One region of the Bradyrhizobium sp. CCBAU 53351 genome, then DNA from elsewhere that is predicted to be linked to it. Evidence: predicted binding sites of a transcription regulator. Region 1 holds the regulator's gene; each other region holds the start of a gene.

The links. Region 1 encodes LexA, which represses DNA repair genes until DNA is damaged. Its sites were predicted from a motif close to TGTTCNNNNTGTGTTCNG; they were not measured.
Region 2: a site for LexA is predicted at 1,704-1,721, ahead of XH83_RS00920 (YifB family Mg chelatase-like AAA ATPase). Genes of this name have one in related genera too.
Region 3: a site for LexA is predicted at 1,869-1,886, ahead of XH83_RS08860 (PA0069 family radical SAM protein). Genes of this name have one in related genera too.
Region 4: a site for LexA is predicted at 2,125-2,142, ahead of XH83_RS16735 (single-stranded DNA-binding protein). Genes of this name have one in related genera too.

What each region holds. Positions count from the first base shown of each region.
Region 1 covers NZ_CP030059.1:3,459,024-3,463,600, forward strand. The annotation lists gene XH83_RS16170 (ComEC/Rec2 family competence protein) at 1-875, shown strand, start outside; gene XH83_RS16175 (hypothetical protein) at 883-1,317, opposite strand; gene lexA (transcriptional repressor LexA) at 1,825-2,526, opposite strand; gene glp (gephyrin-like molybdotransferase Glp) at 2,702-3,913, opposite strand; gene XH83_RS16190 (hypothetical protein) at 4,115-4,321, opposite strand; gene XH83_RS16195 (HAD family phosphatase) at 4,492-4,577, opposite strand, start outside.
Region 2 covers NZ_CP030059.1:189,818-194,394, forward strand. The annotation lists gene XH83_RS00905 (AAA family ATPase) at 1-435, shown strand, start outside; gene XH83_RS00910 (tetratricopeptide repeat protein) at 450-1,226, opposite strand; gene XH83_RS00915 (PilZ domain-containing protein) at 1,307-1,552, opposite strand; gene XH83_RS00920 (YifB family Mg chelatase-like AAA ATPase) at 1,781-3,319, shown strand; gene XH83_RS00925 (hypothetical protein) at 3,429-3,896, shown strand; gene XH83_RS00930 (ATP-binding protein) at 4,013-4,577, shown strand, end outside.
Region 3 covers NZ_CP030059.1:1,878,942-1,883,518, forward strand. The annotation lists gene XH83_RS08855 (phosphoketolase) at 1-1,685, opposite strand, end outside; gene XH83_RS08860 (PA0069 family radical SAM protein) at 1,908-3,086, shown strand; gene XH83_RS08865 (VOC family protein) at 3,121-3,576, shown strand; gene XH83_RS08870 (ribonuclease HII) at 3,650-4,546, shown strand.
Region 4 covers NZ_CP030059.1:3,572,299-3,576,875, reverse strand. The annotation lists gene gyrA (DNA gyrase subunit A) at 1-1,111, opposite strand, end outside; gene XH83_RS16735 (single-stranded DNA-binding protein) at 1,467-1,970, opposite strand; gene XH83_RS16730 (outer membrane protein) at 2,552-3,244, shown strand; gene uvrA (excinuclease ABC subunit UvrA) at 3,547-4,577, shown strand, end outside.

The sequences.
Region 1 (4,577 bases):
ATCGCGTCACGCCCTATGGCGTGCTCGCCAATCTCGGTGCGATGCCGGTGGTCTCGGCGCTGGTGATGCCGGCGGGGCTGCTGGGATTGCTGGCCGCGCCCTTCGGGCTCGATGGCGTCTTCTGGTGGCTGATGGGCCTCGGCATCGACTGGATGGTCGCGGTCTCGCGCTGGGTGGCGGCCTTGCCGGGCGCGGTCGGCCGCATCCCGGCGTTCGGGATCGCGCCGCTGATCGCCGCGAGCCTCGGCATCATCGTGATGGGCCTGTTGCGCACGCCCTTGCGCTGGTGCGGTGCCGTGGTGCTGCTGGCGTCCATCGCGTGGGGCCTGTCGGTGCGGCAGCCCGATATCCTGATCGCCGGGGACGGCGCGAGCGTCGCGGTGCGGGGCGGGGACGGGCGCCTGCACCTGATCAGGACGGGCAAGGACAATTTCATGCTGAAGGAGTGGCTGGCGGCCGACGCCGATCCGCGCGATGCCGGCAGCAGCGCGCTGGCCGAGGGGGTGTCGTGCGACGAGGCCGGCTGCGTCACGCCGCTTGCCGACGGGCGCCTGGTTGCGTTGGCCTCGCGCATCGATGCGCTCGCGGACGATTGCAGCCGTGCCGCACTGGTCGTGACGTCACGGCCCGCACCGCCCGATTGCGCGGCGATGGTGGTGGATCGGCAGCGGCTCGTTCGCCAGGGCGCGCTGGCGTTGACACGGCGTGGCGACGGATTTGCAGTTCAGGCGGTGAGGGCGAGGGGCACGAACCGTCCCTGGTCGCCGGCGGCCGCCGGCGAGGGAGATTTCGAAGGAGCCCTCATGCCGAGGGCGGCGGCTCCGCGCGCCAAGGATGCGACCCCGTCGGAGGCCGATCTTCAGGCGGAGGACTGAGCCTCGGTCAGCCCAGCGGCAGCGGTGTGACGGGCGAACGGCTATCGGCGATGATCTCAGGCTTGTGCTCGCGCTCGCCGACCGGTTGGGTCACGGGCAATTGCAGCACGGTTGCGCGCTGGCCTTCGACGAGCTGAGTCACCAGCACGTATTTGCCATCAGGGAATTCGATCGCATCGTGATGGCGATCGGGAATGTGCGGATCGATCTTGCCGAACTTGCCGACGCGGGAGTTGACGGTGCGCGTCCAGATCCAGCGGTTGTCGTAACGGACGTTGTCTGCGAAGGCGAGCTCCGTTCCCGGCAGCAGGCAGATCGCAACGGAGAGGTCGGCTTCGGAGGCGAAGCCGCGCGTCGAGGTGCCGCGGAAGGTTGTCGTGACGATGGTCTCGCCGACTTCTGCGGGGCGCGTCGCGACGGCATGCAGGCTATAGTCACACATCGGGTGCTCCTCATGTGAAGATAGCGACCCGCGCCTCTCGGAGGCACAGGCCTCTGTCAGAGTTTAAACACCAACGTTGTGCTTGGTTGTAGGCAAATCTGCGGCTGGGATCCGCACCCCGCGATCACTTTAACTTTCCCGAATTCGCCAGGAACAAAGCTGGCTGCGGTGCATTACGCCGGCGCCTGTCACGACACTTCGCATTGCCGGCGCGATCGCGGCGCTGCGCAATTGGGTGTTGCGGACATGGCAATGCGATGGCGCGGCAACGGCCCCGTGCCCCGACCGCTGCCCAAACGATCTGGTCTTCCGAACGCGAAACGCCGTGACGCGATGTTGCTGCGGTCCGCCGAAGATGGCCGTGGAGGAGGGGCCGGATAATCTGTGCAGAACCAGAATGATCATCCAGCCGGAGCGGACATTCATCCGCTCCAATCTCAGATCGGCGACGCCGACCGAAGGCGCACGCAGGCGCCAAAACTACTTTCGGACTGAGTCCTTCCGGACTCAGTACTTCCGGTAAAGCCCAATCAGCTTGCCCTGAATCTTCACCCGGTTCGGCGGCAGGATACGCACCTCATAGGCGGCATTGGCAGGCTCGAGCGCGATCGACGCGCCGCGGCGGCGGAAGCGCTTGAGCGTAGCCTCCTCGTCGTCGATCAGCGCCACCACGATGTCGCCGGTGTCGGCGCTCTCGTTGCGCTGGATCAGCGCCATGTCGCCGTCCAGGATACCGGCCTCGACCATGGAATCACCGCGCACCTCGAGAGCGTAATGCTCGCCCGAGCCGAGCATGTCGGGCGGCACGCTGATGGTGTGGCTACGGGTCTGCAATGCCTCGATCGGCGTGCCGGCCGCGATCCGGCCCATCACGGGCACCGCAACGGGCCGCTCGCCCTCGTCCACGGGCGGGCTGGAGCTCGCGCGGATCTTGCCGAGATTGCCCTCGATGACGCTTGGCGTGAAGCCGCGCCGGGCGCCGGCGGCAGCCTGGAGCTCCGGCAGCTTGATCACTTCGATGGCGCGGGCGCGGTTGGGCAGCCGGCGAATGAAGCCGCGCTCCTCGAGCGCGGTGATCAGGCGGTGGATGCCCGACTTCGAGCGCAGGTCGAGCGCATCCTTCATCTCGTCGAAGGAGGGCGGCACGCCGCTTTCCTTCAAACGCTCGCTGATGAACCGCAGAAGCTCGTATTGTTTGCGCGTTAACATCTCGACCAAAGTCCCCCGGTTGATGTCGTTCGATTCCGAGACGATGAGTTCAGCGATAAGCCGCTACATCCTCGAAACAAATCATGAACGGACACTATATGTTCGATACATGTTCCGCAACTGCTTAATTTACCGTGAACGAAGCGCGGTTCGCGGAATGCGTGTGGCCGTGCACTCAGACGGGGAGCCGCAGCACCTCGCAGGGGCTGCCGGCCTCGGCCTTCGGTGCGAACGGTGGGCGCACGAGAAGTACCTGTGCCGCAGCAAGATTCGCAAGCAGAGAGGAATCCTGATGGCTGACGGGAAGCGCGACCGGCGTGCCGTCGTCGCGCAGCTCGAGGGTCGCGCGCAAGTAATCCTCGCGCTGGTCGTTGGCACCGAGATCGCAGGCGAGCACGGCGCGTTCGCGACGATGATGAATCACCGAGCGGCCCGACAAGGCGCGAATCAGCGGCACCATGAACAGGAAGGCGCACACATAGGACGACACGGGATTGCCGGGCAGGCCGATCACGCGCATGGCGCCCAGCCGGCCATGCATCATCGGCTTGCCCGGCCGCATGGCGATCTTCCAGAACGCCATCGCGATGCCTTCGTCCCTGAGTGCCTGCTGGACCAGGTCGTGGTCGCCGACCGACGCGCCGCCGGTCGTGATCAGGATATCGGCACCGCTCTCGCGGGCGCGGCGGATGCCTGATGTGGTGGCCTCCAGCGTGTCGGCGGCGACGCCGAGGTCGACGGTCTCGGCGCCCTCGCTGCGGGCGAGCGCGTGCAGGGCGTAGCCGTTGGAGTAGACGATCTGGCCGTGCCCGGGCGCTGAGCCCGGCATCACCAGTTCGTCACCGGTGGCGAGGATCGCGACCTTGGGACGGCGGCAGACGGCGAGCTGCGGGTAATTCATTCCGGCAGCGAGCGCGAGGTCACGCTCGGTCAGACGCGTGCCCTTGCGGAGGAGGACGTCACCCTCACGGAAGTCGACGCCGGCCGGGCGGATGTGCCGTCCGGTGATCGCGGCTTCCTTGATCGTGACGCTGTTGCCGTCCGCGACGGTGTCCTCCTGGATCACGACCGCGTCCGCACCGTCGGGAACGACGCCCCCGGTGAAGATCCGCACGGCTTCGCCGGTGCCGACCGCTCTCGCGAAAGGACGGCCGGCGGCGACCTCGCCAATCACCGTCAGCCGGGAATCGATCGCTGCCGCGTCGGCCGCGCGCACCGCATAGCCGTCCATCGCCGACATGGCTTGCGGCGGCTGCGTGCGCCGCGCCGCGACATCAAGTGCCAGCACGCGGTGATAGGCCTCGTCGAGGGCAACCATCTGTTCAGGCAGCGGCTCTGCACCTGCCAGCACCGCGGCAAGGGCGTCGGAAACCGGCATCAGGGCCACGGGCAAAACTCCTGCTCGCACATCGTTCAATGGGGCGGCGAGAGTTCTAGCCGACCGCAGGCGCGAGGCAAAGCAGCGCGCGGGATGATCTATCCTGCGTGATCTCCGTGGTGGAGGAGTGCAAGTTCGTCAGGGCATGATCAGGAAGCCGAGACAGCGCGCCTTGAAGGACGAGAATCACGAGCGCCAACACCGATACGGTCACCGTGCCGCCGGATCGTCCGGACTGATCTCAAATGCGACGTCGGGCGCTTTGGGCCCTTGATCCTTGTCGGGGAGCGGATCGGCCTGCGATTTCAGGTCGGCGGCCTTGCTGATCAGCTTGGCGGAAAGGTCAGAATCCGAGGTGTTTCTTGCGAATTCAAGCAGGAGAGAGGCTTGCTTGGTGAGATAGGTTTTGCCCAGCACGTCGATCAGTCCGATGTAGAAGTCCCAACGGACTCAAGAGTCCGAAGGGCGGTATTCCGTTCCCGGAACTCTGTATAAAAATGCACAAAGTGATCAGGTTCCAAAATTCCAGCAGATTTAGTTCCGGAAGATGTCGCTGCCGGGAGGCCGGGTGGCACTCGCGGCTGGCGTCAGATGCCCAATGCTTTCAAGGCCTTCCCGACGTCGCGCGGCGAGGTCACATGCACGGCCGTCAGGCCGCGGGCTCGCGCGCCTT
Region 2 (4,577 bases), 3.3 Mb from region 1:
GCGCTGGTGAACGCCGACGACATCGTCATCGTCGCCGAGCCCGATCTTGCGAACCTGCGCAACACCAAGAACATGCTGAGCGTGCTGAAAGCGGCGCGACCAAACGACCGGCCGCCACTGTACTGCCTCAACCAGGTCGGCATGCACAAGCGCGCGGAGATCGACGTCAAGGCCTTCGCCAAAACCATGGAGAGCCAGCCGATCGCGGTGATCCCGTTCGATTCGAAGCTGTTCTCGACCGCGGCCAATAACGGCCAGATGATCGCGGAAGTCTCCAAGAACCACCGCACCACCGAGCTGTTTCAGAACATGGCGAACCGCCTCGCGGGCCGCGGCGAGGTGAAGAAGCCGAAGCGCTCGTTGCTCGAGCCGCTGCTGAAGAAGCTGAAGGGCCGGTCGGGCCGCCCATCGGCCCCGCATCGCAAGGCCTCGTAGGCAAGAAGGCCGGGCTACTTCTCGGCCCGCTGCTGCTGCTTCTTCGCCAGAAGCTGGCGCAGCGCCGTGACCTTTTCCGCCGCCTGATCCGGCGGCAAATCCGCCTTGACGAGGATTTCAGCCTCGGCCTGGCGTCCCTGCAATCCCAGCACGAGGGCGAGGTTGGCACGGATCCGCACATCTTTCTGATTGCGCTGATGGGCGCGGCCGAGCACCTGTTCGGCCCGCGGCAACTTGTTCTGCAGCATGTAGGACAGGCCGAGATTGGACAGAACCTGCGGCTCATCAGGCACGATCTTCAGCGCGCTTGCGTAATATTGCTGCGCCTCTTCATTGCGGCCGAGCTGATCGAGCGCGGCGCCCTGCGCCGATAATATCCGCCAGTCGGGATCTTCAGGCGTATGCGCGCGGCTGAGGACGTCGAAGGCCTGCTGAAAATTGCCGCTGTCGGCGAGCGCACGGCCATAGCCGGCGAGCAGCGCCTTGTTGCTGGGATGGGCGAGCACGGCCTGCTCCAGCACCGCAACCGCCTGCGCGCGCTGGCCGGTGTCGCGCAGCGCCTTGCCGTATTCGAGCGCAATGGCGGGATCGCTGGGCTTGGCGCGGTAACGCTCGCGAAGCGCGTCCATCTCCGGCCTGGCGTCGGCTTTGGCGGCGGATTCCTGCTTGCCGCCGAGCGCCCCGGTGACGTCCTCGATGCCAGTGGTCTGACAGCCGCCGAGGCCGAGCACCAGGAGGGCGGGAAGTAGCAATCTCGCCGGGGAGAAGGCGAGGGACGAACGCTTGGACATACTCTGATCACTCGGCAACTGATCAGAGATGCTTACCGATTAACGCTAAAGTCCCGTTAAGGACGAGGGGCCCTTGCGTCTCAATCGGTGAATTCAGCGCCGAACTCGCAGCCGATGCGCCAGCGCAGCCGGCACTGCCGGGAATAGTCGGGCGCGAAGATGATGGTGAATTGCGGCGGCACTTCCAGAAACTCCGCCACGACCTTCACGCCGCCATCCGAGATATCCGTGATCGTGCAGTCCCGCGGCAGCGAGCCCGCGCCAAAATGGATCTTGGCGAGCCGGCTGCACACCCGACGTTCGCTTCTCCGGCGATTTGCAAGCATTTGAATTGTTCACCCGTTAGACCACGGCCCATCCCGCAGCCCTAGGAGTAACGGACATTCGTTGGAATGTGCTGAGGGGAGAAGCTCGCATTTGAGGTGGTGTGTCGGTCCGGCGTTTACGATCGGTTAGGGGTTGCTCGCCCTCCTCGAATGTTCCTGTATTGTTCTTGCGGAGAGGACCAAGCTCTGCTACCCCTAATTGCACAAGAGGGGCAGGCTGGTTTGAGCATGGTTCAGCGGGTTTCCACCGTCGCCTTTGAGGGGATCGAGGCCCGCGCGGTCGACGTGCAGGTGCAGGTCGCGCCTGGATTGCCGGCCTTCGCCATCGTCGGCCTGCCGGACAAGGCGGTGTCGGAGGCGCGCGAGCGGGTGCGTTCGGCGCTGATCGCCTCTGGGCTTGCGCTGCCGGCGCGGCGGATCATCGTCAATCTGGCGCCGGCCGACCTTCCCAAGGAAGGCAGCCATTACGATTTGCCGATCGCGCTCGGCCTGATGGCGGCGATCGGGGCGATTCCGCCGGATGCGCTGACGGGCTTCACTGTGCTCGGCGAGCTCGGTCTCGACGGCTCGATCGCACCCGTGGCCGGCGTTCTGCCCGCCGCGATCGGCGCCAATATGCGCGAGGAAGGGCTGATCTGCCCGGCCTCCTGCGGCTCCGAAGCGGCGTGGGCGAGCCCGGACATCCAGATCATCGCAGCCCACTCGCTGATCCAGATCGCCAACCATTTCAAAGGCACGCAGGTGTTGTCGCGGCCCTTGCCGAAGGTGCACGAGCCTGCTGCGTCCACGCTCGACCTGCGCGACATCAAGGGTCAGGAAAGCGCCAAGCGGGCGCTGGAGATCGCGGCGGCCGGCGGGCACCATCTGCTCATGATCGGCGCGCCCGGCGCCGGCAAGTCGATGCTGGCCGCGCGCCTGCCATCGATCCTGCCGCCGCTGTCGCCGGGCGAGCTGCTCGAGGTCTCGATGATCGCCTCCGTTGCCGGCGAGATCGAAGGCGGCGCGCTGACGGCGCGGCGGCCGTTCCGCTCGCCGCATCATTCCGCCAGCATGGCCGCGCTTACCGGCGGCGGCATGCGCGCCAAGCCCGGCGAGATCTCGCTGGCGCATCAGGGCGTGCTGTTCCTCGACGAGCTTCCCGAATTCGATCCGCGCGTACTGGATTCGCTGCGCCAGCCGCTGGAGAACGGCGAGGTCGCGGTGTCACGCGCCAATCACCGCGTCACCTACCCTGCCCGCTTCATGCTGGTCGCGGCGATGAATCCGTGCCGCTGCGGCAACGCGTTCGAGCCCGGCTATGCCTGCAAGCGCGGCCGCATCGACCGCTGCACCGGCGACTACCAGGCGCGCATCTCGGGGCCGCTGATGGACCGCATCGATCTGCGCATCGAAGTGCCGGCCGTGACCGCGGCCGATCTGATCCTGCCGCCGCCGGCGGAAGGCTCCGCCGAAGTCGCGGCGCGCGTGGCCGCGGCGCGCGACATCCAGCTCGCGCGTTACGCGGATGCCGGCCTGCCCAACGTCCGCACCAATGCCGAGGCGCCTGCGTCGGTGCTGGAGGAGATCGCCAAGCCGGATGCGCAAGGCGCAAAACTGCTACGCGACGCCGCCGAGACGATGCGGCTGTCGGCGCGCGGCTATCACCGCGTGCTGCGGGTGGCGCGCACGCTGGCCGACCTCGATCATGCCGACAAGATCGGCCGGCTGCATCTCGCCGAAGCGCTGTCCTATCGCGCACTCGCGGAGGATGTGCGGCAGCTGGCTTGATCATTCCGCACATCAACCCGGCGGTAACGAGTTTCCTTTACGCTCTGCAAACCATAAGGCCCGCTGATTTCGGTTTCGAGTTCCCCGAGGGCCCGGCGAGTAGAGTGTCATGTTGCGTTTCAAGATCCTGGCCTCGGTTGTTCCCCTGTTGGCGGCGGCGGTGTTTGCCCGGGCCGAGATCGGATCGGTCTCGCATCCCTGCATCGCCCTCGGCGACACCTCGGTCGAGCTGACGTCGCTGTTCTGGACCGCCGGCGTGCATGTCGCCTTCACCGATGATCCGGAACGGGCCACGGTCCGGGTGCAAGTCACCGACGATGCCGACGCTGCGGACTTCACCGTGGTGGACGACGGCCTCGGTTCCGAGCCGGATTCCTGCCAGGCCAATCCCTCCACGCGCCTCGTCTCGATTGCCGCGCAGCCCGTCGATGGCGGCCAGGTGATCTATCTCTCCACCGAAGGGCCGGCGGACTACCGCATCTATGTGCGCTCGAAGTCGTTCTCGCAGCGCGAGGCGGCGGCGCTGATCGTCGGCGCCCGCGGCAGCCATCGCCATCTCCAGGCCGCCTCGCTCTGAGGGGTTAACACCTCATCAACCCTGTTTGGAGGCAGCAGCAAAGCCTCAAACTGTTCGCAAGGTCGAGGCGACATCGTCGCACGCGGCGGCGGGTTTGAGACAAAGGTCGGTTGGCGATGGGTCGGACGTTCCGGATCAAGGTGCGCATGCGCCGTTTCAGGCGGCAGCACCCCCGCATAGCCTTCGCGATCCGCTCCTTCATGATCTTCTCGGCGACCTTCGGCGGCGCCTATGGTTTCGTCTCCGGCAGCCGGTCGGAAAACTCCGGCTACGATCCCCATGCCTTTGCGATCGGCGCGAGCCTGCTGTTCGCGATCGCCTGCCTCGGCCTTGCGACGCTCAGCATGCGCCTGCGCTTCGTGGCCAAGCGGCTGCGGACGCTCGCCGCCCACAACGAAACCCTGATCGACCGCAATTGGGAGCTGAAGGAAGCGGAAGAACGCGCCCGCAGCCTGTTCGAGCAGCAGGGCGATCTCATCGTGCTGCGCGCGACCGACGGCCGCATCACCTTTGCCAACGAGGCCTATTGCGCGCTCGCGGGACAAAAGCGCAGCGCGCTGGTCGGCACGCGTTTTAATTTCGACGTGCTGGAGCAGGGCGACAGCGCGCGCGAGAGCAACGGCACGCGCATCCACGACCAGAAGATCGCAACCCCGCTCGGCGCGCGCTGGATCGCCTGGC
Region 3 (4,577 bases), 1.6 Mb from region 1:
GGCGGGAAGTAGATGCGGACGATATCGGCCTTCTTGTTGGCGACGAGATCGACGAAGCCGGGGTCCTGATGGCTGAAGCCGTTATGGTCCTGGCGCCAGACATGCGAGGTCAGGAGATAATTGAGCGAGGCGATCGGGCGCCGCCATGGCAGCTCGCGCGTGACCTTCAGCCATTTGGCGTGCTGGTTGAACATGGAATCGACGATGTGGATGAAGGCCTCGTAGCAGGAGAAGAAGCCGTGCCGGCCCGTGAGCAGATAGCCTTCGAGCCAGCCCTGGCAGAGATGCTCGCTCAGCACCTCCATGACGCGGCCGTCCTGCGCCAGATGAACGTCGTAAGGTTCGATCGGCTCCATCCAGACCCGTTCGGTCGCCTCGAACACCGCATCGAGACGATTTGACGCGGTCTCGTCCGGGCCCACGATGCGGAAGTTGCGCTCCTTCGCGTTGAGGCGGATGACATCGCGCAGGAATTTGCCGAGCTCGCGCGTCGCTTCGGCCACGACGCCGCAGGGCTGCGGCACCTCGATTGCGAAACGGTGGAAGTCCGGCAGCTTCAGCTCTTTCTTCAGGAGGCCGCCATTGGCATGCGGGTTGGCGCCCATGCGCCTGTTGCCGTAGGGCGCGAGCGCCTGAAGCTCGGGAACGAGGGCGCCGCTCGCGTCGAACAGTTTTTCGGGCTCATAGCTGCGCATCCAGTCTTCGAGCACTTTCAGGTGCGCCGGATTTTCGCGGCAGCCGGCCACGGGCACCTGATGGGCGCGCCAAAAGCCCTCGACCTTCTTGCCGTCGACCTCTTTCGGCCCGGTCCAGCCCTTCGGGCTGCGCAGCACGATCATCGGCCAGCGCGGCCGCTCGACGCTGCCGCGGCCGTCGCGTGCGTGCTGCTGGATCGAGCGGATGCTGGCGAGCGCGACGTCCAGCGCGTCCGCCATGGCCTCGTGCATCAATTTGGGATCGTCGCCTTCGACGAACAGCGGCTCGTGTCCGAACCCGCGGAAGAGATCGCGGATTTCAGCATCCGGCATCCGCCCCAGCACGGTCGGATTGGCGATCTTGTAGCCGTTGAGATGCAGGATCGGCAGCACCGCGCCGTCATGGGCGGGATTTATGAACTTGTTGGAGTGCCATGACGCAGCGAGCGGGCCGGTCTCGGCCTCGCCGTCGCCGACCACGCAGGCGACGATCAAATCGGGATTGTCCAGCGCCGCCCCGTAGGCGTGCACCAGCGCGTAGCCGAGCTCGCCGCCTTCGTGGATCGAGCCCGGCGTTTCCGGCGCCGCGTGGCTCGGAATGCCGCCGGGAAAGGAGAACTGCCTGAACAGCTTGCGCAATCCGTCCGCATCGCGCGCGATCTCGGGATAGATCTCGCTGTAGCTGCCTTCCAGATAGGTGTTGGCGACCATGCCGGGCCCGCCATGGCCGGGGCCACAGACATAGATCACGTTGAGATCGAGCGCGCGGATCACGCGGTTGAGATGGGCATAGATGAAGTTCAGGCCGGGCGTCGTGCCCCAATGGCCGAGCAAACGCGGCTTGATGTGCTCGGCCCGCAGCGGCTCGCGCAGCAGGGGATTGTCGAGCAGGTAGATTTGCCCGACGGAAAGGTAGTTTGCGGCGCGCCAGTAGTGATCGAGGAGATCGAGGTCATTGCTCGCTGTGGCCGATTGTTGTTGATTTGTCATGTTCTTGCCGATTGTTGCCGAGCTGAGCCCCGCGATCGTCACCAACATTGTTCCGGCGCGATCGATCCCTGATCGGCATCAAACGAGATCGTTGCGACAGCCATGTTGCGTGAGGTCAAAGGACCGCGCCCGAAATTTGGGCGGGTTTCCTTTGCATGGGGTTGTTTTCCGGCTTTTGGTTTGTGTTCTTGATTTGTTCCTTTTGCATGCTATCTTGGCTGCATGAGTCCAGCAGCATCCTCACATGCTCTCAAGCACCCGCCGGTCAAGGCGCCCTCCGAGCCGGCGGGTGCGGACTCTGACTTCCCTGCCGATTTTCCAGAACTTGGCGTCGCCATCGACCGCGCGCGCCGGCGCGGGCGGGGCGCACAGTCCAATGCCAGCGGCCGCTTTGAGGCCGAGGCGCGCGTCGCGTTCGACGATGGCTGGCAGAGCCTGGAAGAGCTGCCGCCGTTCAAGACCACGGTCGCAATCGACACCTCGCGCAAGGTGATCACCCGCAACGATTCCCCCGATATCGGCTTCGACCGCTCGATCAATCCCTATCGCGGCTGCGAGCACGGCTGTGTCTATTGTTTCGCCCGGCCGACCCACGCCTATCTCGGCCTGTCACCGGGGCTGGACTTCGAATCCAAGCTGTTCGCAAAACCCGAGGCGCCTGCGCTGCTCGAGAAGGAGCTCGCCGCCTCCGGCTACGAGCCGCGGATGATCGCGATCGGTACCAACACCGATCCCTACCAGCCGATCGAGCGCGAGCACAAGATCATGCGCGGCATCCTCGAGGTGCTGGAGCGGGCCGGCCATCCCGTCGGCATCGTCACCAAATCGGCGCTGGTGCTGCGCGACATCGATATTCTCCAGCGGATGGCCAAGCGCAACCTCGCCAAGGTCGCGATCTCCGTGACCTCGCTCGATCCGAAACTGGTGCGAACCATGGAGCCGCGCGCCGCGACGCCGCCTAAGCGGCTGGAGGCGCTGAAGCAGCTCGCCGACGCCGGCATTCCGACCACTGTGATGGTCGCGCCCGTGATCCCCGCGCTGAACGATTCCGAGATCGAGCGCATTCTTGATGCCGCCGCCCATGCCGGCGTCAAGGAAGCCTCCTATGTGCTGCTGCGGCTGCCGCTGGAGGTGCGCGATCTCTTCCGCGAATGGCTGATGGCGAATTATCCGGACCGCTATCGCCACGTCTTCACCCTGATCCGCGACATGCGCGGCGGCCGCGACTACGACGCCAAATGGGGCGAGCGGATGAAGGGCACGGGACCGATGGCCTGGACCATCGGCCGCCGCTTCGAAATCGCCTGCGAGCGGCTTGGGCTGAACAAGCGGCGCTCCAAGCTGACGACCGATCACTTTGCGCGGCCGAAGCGGAACGGCGATCAGCTCAGCCTGTTCTGACCCCTGTTCTGACTTGGAGTGGATGAGGCGCAGCATGGTCAGGGAACCCAACGTGCCGGTGCCGCGGCTCACCGTCATCACGCTCGGCGTCAGCGACATCCGCGCCAGCATCGCTTTTTACGACGCGCTCGGTTTCTCGCGCCGGCTGAAGGCGACCGGCGAGGCTGTCGCGTTTTACGAGACCGGTGGTCCAGTGCTCGCCTTGTATCGCTGGGACCAGCTTGCAGCCGACGCCGCGCTGCTGGACCAGCCGAGGCCGCAGGCCTTCCGCGGCATGACGCTCGCCTGGAACTGTCGGACCCGTGAGGAGGTCGATGCGGTGATGGCCTTCGCGCTCAGCAAGGGCGCGAAGCTGGTGAAGGCCGCGCACGAGACCGATTACGGCGGCTATTCCGGTTATTTCGCCGATCCCGACGGCCATCTTTGGGAGGTCGTGGTCGCCCCCGGCATCGATGTCGGCGACGACAGGCGGGTTCATTTGGCCGAGTAGGGCGGCCTGAATAACGGGAATTGCGCCGGGTTCCCGGTTGCGCAGGCCGGGCCGCTTGCGCACGATCCCGGCCATGATTCGAGACAAGTCCGCAACGAAGCCGGCCAAAGACGCGCCCAAGACGGCTGCTGAAAAGAAGGCCGCTGAGAAGAAGGCTGCTGCGAAGAAGGCAGTGCCTGCCAAGGCGGCAAGAGGGGCTGCGACCAAGACAAATGTCACCACGGCCATTCCCGCCGGCAAGAAGGGTATCATTGCCGTCACCACCCCAAGCTTTCGCCGCGAGCGCGCGCTGATCAAGCGCGGCGTCTGGCCGGTCGCCGGCTGCGACGAGGCCGGCCGCGGGCCGCTGGCGGGGCCCGTCGTGGCGGCTGCCGTGATTCTCGACCCCAACCGCATCCCGCGCGGCATCGACGATTCCAAGCGCCTGACGGCCGAGGAGCGCGAAAAGCTGTTCGACAAGATCTGCGCCACAGCGCAGGTCTCGGTCGCCGTCGCCTCGCCCGCGCGAATCGATCGCGACAACATCCTGCGTGCCTCGCTGTGGGCGCTGAAGCGCGCCGTGGTAGCGCTGCCGGAGGCGCCCCGGCATGTCTTCGTCGACGGCCGCGACCGGCTCGACACGCAATGCGACTGCGAGGCCGTGATCGGCGGCGACGGCATCGTGCTGTCGATCGCCGCAGCGTCCATCATCGCCAAGGTCACGCGCGACCGCCTGATGTGCGCGCTGGCACAGGACTGCCCCGGCTACGGCTTCGAGCAGCATAAGGGTTACGGCGTCCCCGAGCACCTCGATGCGCTGAATCGCCTCGGTCCCACCATCCACCACCGCAGCTTCTTCGCTCCCGTCGCCGCCGCGCGTGCCAAGCACATGCCGTGGACGGTCGAGCCGGTGCAGGACCTGTTTACGGTGACCGAGGGCGAGATACAGGTGGAAGCCAGCGTCGAGATCGACGTATCGGCTGGGCTCTAGGCACCTAACCCAGCCCTCTGTCCGTCATTCC
Region 4 (4,577 bases), 110 kb from region 1:
CGACCCGCTCGCGGAAGTCGACGAAGATGGCCAGCAGGTCCTTCAGATGCATGATCCGCGGACGGCCGCTGTCGAGCGCCACCATGTTGACGCCGAAGCTGGTCTGCAGCGGCGTGAACCTGTACAGCTGGTTCAGCACGACGTCTGGCACGGCGTCGCGCTTCAACTCGATGACCACGCGGTAGCCTTCGCGGTCTGATTCGTCGCGCAGGTCGCCGATGCCCTCGATCTTCTTTTCCTTGACCAGTTCGGCGATGCGCTCGACCATCGTCGCCTTGTTCACCTGGTAGGGAATCTCGGTGACGATGATCGCCTCGCGCTCCTTGCGGATGGTCTCGATCGCGACCTTGCCACGCATCACGATCGAGCCGCGGCCGAGGTGATAGGCCGAGCGGATGCCTTGCCGCCCAAGGATGACGCCGCCGGTCGGAAAATCCGGTCCCGGCACGATGTTGATCAGTTCGTCGATGGTCAGCGCGGGGTTGTCGATCAGCGCGATGCAGGCGTCGATGACCTCGCCGAGATTGTGCGGCGGGATGTTGGTCGCCATGCCGACCGCGATGCCGCCGGCGCCGTTGACGAGGAGGTTCGGGAACTTGGCCGGCAAGACCGACGGTTCGGTCTCGTTGTTGTCGTAGTTCGGCTGGAAGTCGACGGTGTCCTTGTCGATGTCGGCCAGCAGGGCCAGCGCCGCCTTGGTCAGGCGCGCTTCGGTGTAACGATAGGCGGCCGCGGGATCGCCGTCGACCGAGCCGAAATTGCCCTGGCCGTCGATCAGCGGCACGCGCATCGAGAAGTCCTGCGCCATGCGGACCATGGCGTCGTAGATCGACTGGTCGCCGTGCGGGTGATACTTACCGATGACGTCACCGACCACGCGGGCGGATTTGACGTACTTCTTGTCGGGTGTGTGCCCCTGCTCGTTCATCGAGTACAGGATGCGGCGGTGCACCGGCTTCAGGCCGTCGCGGGCGTCAGGCAACGCCCGCGCCACGATCACGCTCATGGCGTAGTCGAGATAGGACTTCTTCATCTCCTCGAAGATGGAGACGGGGCGAATATCCGAGGGTTGCGCCGGCTGGTCGCCGGGCTTGTCGTCGTCGTCAGCCAAGGGGAAATCCGGTGAGGTTTTATCTGGGAATCATATAGCGCATCGAGGCCCTGATAACCACCCTTGCGGGGTCGAGGGAAGCGCTTTTTCCGCTTATTTTTCCAATAGCTTACGGCCTTGCAACGAGGGTCTCGGATGGGCATGGAACAGGCTCTTCGAAATCGCCTCGGCCACCTCAATGATCGCGCGGTGGCGCGCACCTCTTCGGCCTGCTTGCCCGGCGCGGTCAGAGTTCAACCCAAACATGAAGCGGGCCCGGAAATCCCGAGCCCGCTCTGTCGATTAGTAAGGTTTGCTGACACGACGTGGCAGGCGCGGCCCAACCTGCCGGCGCCCCCTTATCGTCAGACCGTCCTCAGAACGGGATATCGTCGTCCATGTCACTGTTGCGGCCACCGCCGCCGGCGGCCACGGGACGGCGTGGCGCGCTGTTGACGGGTCCTGACGAGCCGAAATCACCACCCGGCTCATCGCCGAAGCTGCCGCCTCCACCTCCACCGCCGCCGCTGCGGCCGTCGAGCATCGTGAGCGTCGAGTTGAAGCCCTGGAGCACGACCTCGGTCGAATACTTCTCGACACCGCTCTGGTCGGTGTACTTGCGGGTCTGAAGCGCGCCCTCGATGTAAACCTTGGCGCCCTTCTTCAGATACTGTTCGACGATCTTGCAAAGCGGCTCCGAGAAGATCACGACGCGATGCCACTCGGTCTTCTCCTTGCGTTCGCCGGTATTCTTGTCGCGCCAGGTCTCCGAGGTGGCGATGCTCAAATTCGCAATCGGCCGCCCGTCCTGGGTGCGGCGGATCTCAGGATCCTTGCCGAGATTTCCAACCAGAATGACCTTGTTGACGCTTCCCGCCATCGCCGCTCTCCACTCCGAATGCCACTGATTTCAAAAGGCCGAGCGCGCTGCCCGCGTTCCTCTGCGCCCTGTTGAGGCGACCCTATACGCTTGCGGGCGCCGCTCAGCCCACCACCCCCTGGGTTATCCCCACATATAGCACCGACCTTCGTCATGTTCCAGATTTGTTCTTTCTGGCCGGGCGTCGAACAGAGCGCCACGCGCACTTCTGACTTTCGCCGGCTCGGGAACCTCCCGGCCGCTCTGCCTGGAGCCTCACACGTTCTAAGCGCATCGCCGGAATTGCGACATCGGCATGATCAGCCCGAATGACCGCGGGCGGCCTGCCACTCGTCAAGCACGGATATCTCTCTGATATCCTTGGATGATTGAACGATCCAGCTCGCGCCCTCCTCTTCAGGCGGGGCGCGATTCAGGGGTTAAATAAGTCAGTAACCATCACCTTTCCGACCACTGTGGCTTTTCGGATACACAACTTGCGGCTTCAGTGGTGTAAGCACGGCATCAGTTGGGCCGTTGAGTCCGCTGCCCTTCCGTCCGCGGAAGGCAACAACAGAAACTGGGACTGGGATTAGTTGAAAATGAAAAAGGTTTTGTTGGCTTCGGCCTGTTTGTTCGCTCTGGCGGCCCCCGCTTCGGCTGCTGATCTCGCGGCGCGCCCCTACACCAAGGCTCCGGTCGCTCCGATGGCTTCGGTCTACAACTGGACCGGCTTCTATCTCGGTGTCGTCGGTGGCGGCGCTTGGGAAAACGCTTCGGGCGACCCGAAGATGAAGGGCGGCTTCGTCGGCGGCACCGCCGGCTACAACTGGCAGACCGGTAACGTCGTGTTCGGCCTCGAGGCCGATGCTGCGTGGGCTGACGTCAGCGCGTCGGTCTCCGGTCCGGTCCTCGTCCCCGGCTTCGGTGTTGCCACGGCGACCCTGAGCTCGAAGACGGATGCGATGGGCACCGTTCGCGGCCGTATCGGCTGGGCCGTCAACAACGTGCTGTTCTACGGCACGGGTGGCTATGCCTGGATCGACAACAAGCTGAGCGCCAGCGCTCTCGGCGTGACCATCTCCGACAGCAAGTTCCACTCCGGCTGGACCGTCGGTGCGGGCGTCGAAGCGTTCTTCGCTCCGAACTGGACCGTCAAGGGCGAGTACCTCTATCGCAGCCTCGGCGGCGAGACCTACTTCTCGGGCGCCCTGCCCACCGGCACGCTCAACTTCCACACCGTGCAGGTCGGCGTGAACTATCACTTCGGCGCCCCGGTCGTCGCCAAGTACTGAGCTTCGACTTAAACGCTACCCGCGTTACGAAAGGCCGGCCTTGCGCCGGCCTTTTTGTTTGCCCTTGCTCGTTGTTTGCCCGCTCGTTCGCCTGCCGCGTTCTACAGTTCCGCGCCCGCCTGCTGCCAGATGCCGCCAGCGCGCCAACATTCCGTTGACGATTCGCAACTCCCTCTGGAAATCCGCGCGCGTTCTTCCTACGTTCGCTGATAACCCCATCGGCGCCGATCCCGGTTCCGGGCGAAGCGCGCCTTCATCATTGGCGCGATCGCGCGTCTTTGGATTCCTTGAGGACCAGCGGGATGGATGAAGTGATCAAGGCGAAGCGCCAACAACAGAACGCGGGCTCAAGCCTGCGCGCAATTACGATCCGTGGCGCGCGCGAGCACAACCTCAAGAACATCGACGTCGAGATTCCCCGCGACAAGCTGGTGGTGTTCACCGGCCTCTCCGGCTCCGGCAAATCCTCACTCGCCTTCGACACCATCTACGCCGAGGGCCAGCGCCGCTACGTCGAATCGCTCTCGGCCTATGCGCGCCAATTCCTGGAGATGATGCAGAAGCCCGACGTCGACCAGATCGACGGCCTGTCGCCCGCGATCTCGATCGAGCAGAAGACGACATCGAAGAACCCGCGCTCGACCGTCGGCACCGTCACCGAGATCTACGACTATATGCGCCTGCTGTGGGCGCGCGTCGGCGTGCCCTATTCGCCGGCCACCGGTCTGCCGATCGAGAGCCAGACCGTCTCGCAGATGGTCGACCGCGTGCTGGCGCTGCCCGAGGGCACCCGCCTCTATCTGCTCGCGCCCGTCGTGCGCGGCCGCAAGGGCGAGTACCGCAAGGAGCTCGCCGAATGGCTCAAGAAGGGCTTTCAACGCGTCAAGATCGACGGCACCTTCCATGAACTTGCGGAAGCGCCGACGCTGGACAAGAAATTCCCGCACGACATCGACGTCGTCGTCGACCGCATCGTGGTGCGCGCCGACATCGGCCAGCGCCTCGCCGAGAGCTTTGAGACCGCGCTGAAGCTCGCTGAGGGCCTTGCCGTCGTCGAGTTCGCCGACGCCCCCACGGCGGCTCCCACCGAAGAGAAAAAGAAGACCGCCAAGATCCACGACAAGAGCGGGCCCGAGCGCATGCTCTTCTCGGAAAAGTTCGCCTGCCCGGTCTCGGGCTTCACGATTCCAGAGGTCGAGCCCAGACTGTTCTCCTTCAACAATCCCTATGGCGCCTGCCCGGCCTGCGGCGGCCTCGGCGTCGAGCAGCATGTCGACGAGGACCTCGTCATTCCCGACAAGGAGCTCGCCATCGGCAAGGGCGCGATCGCGCC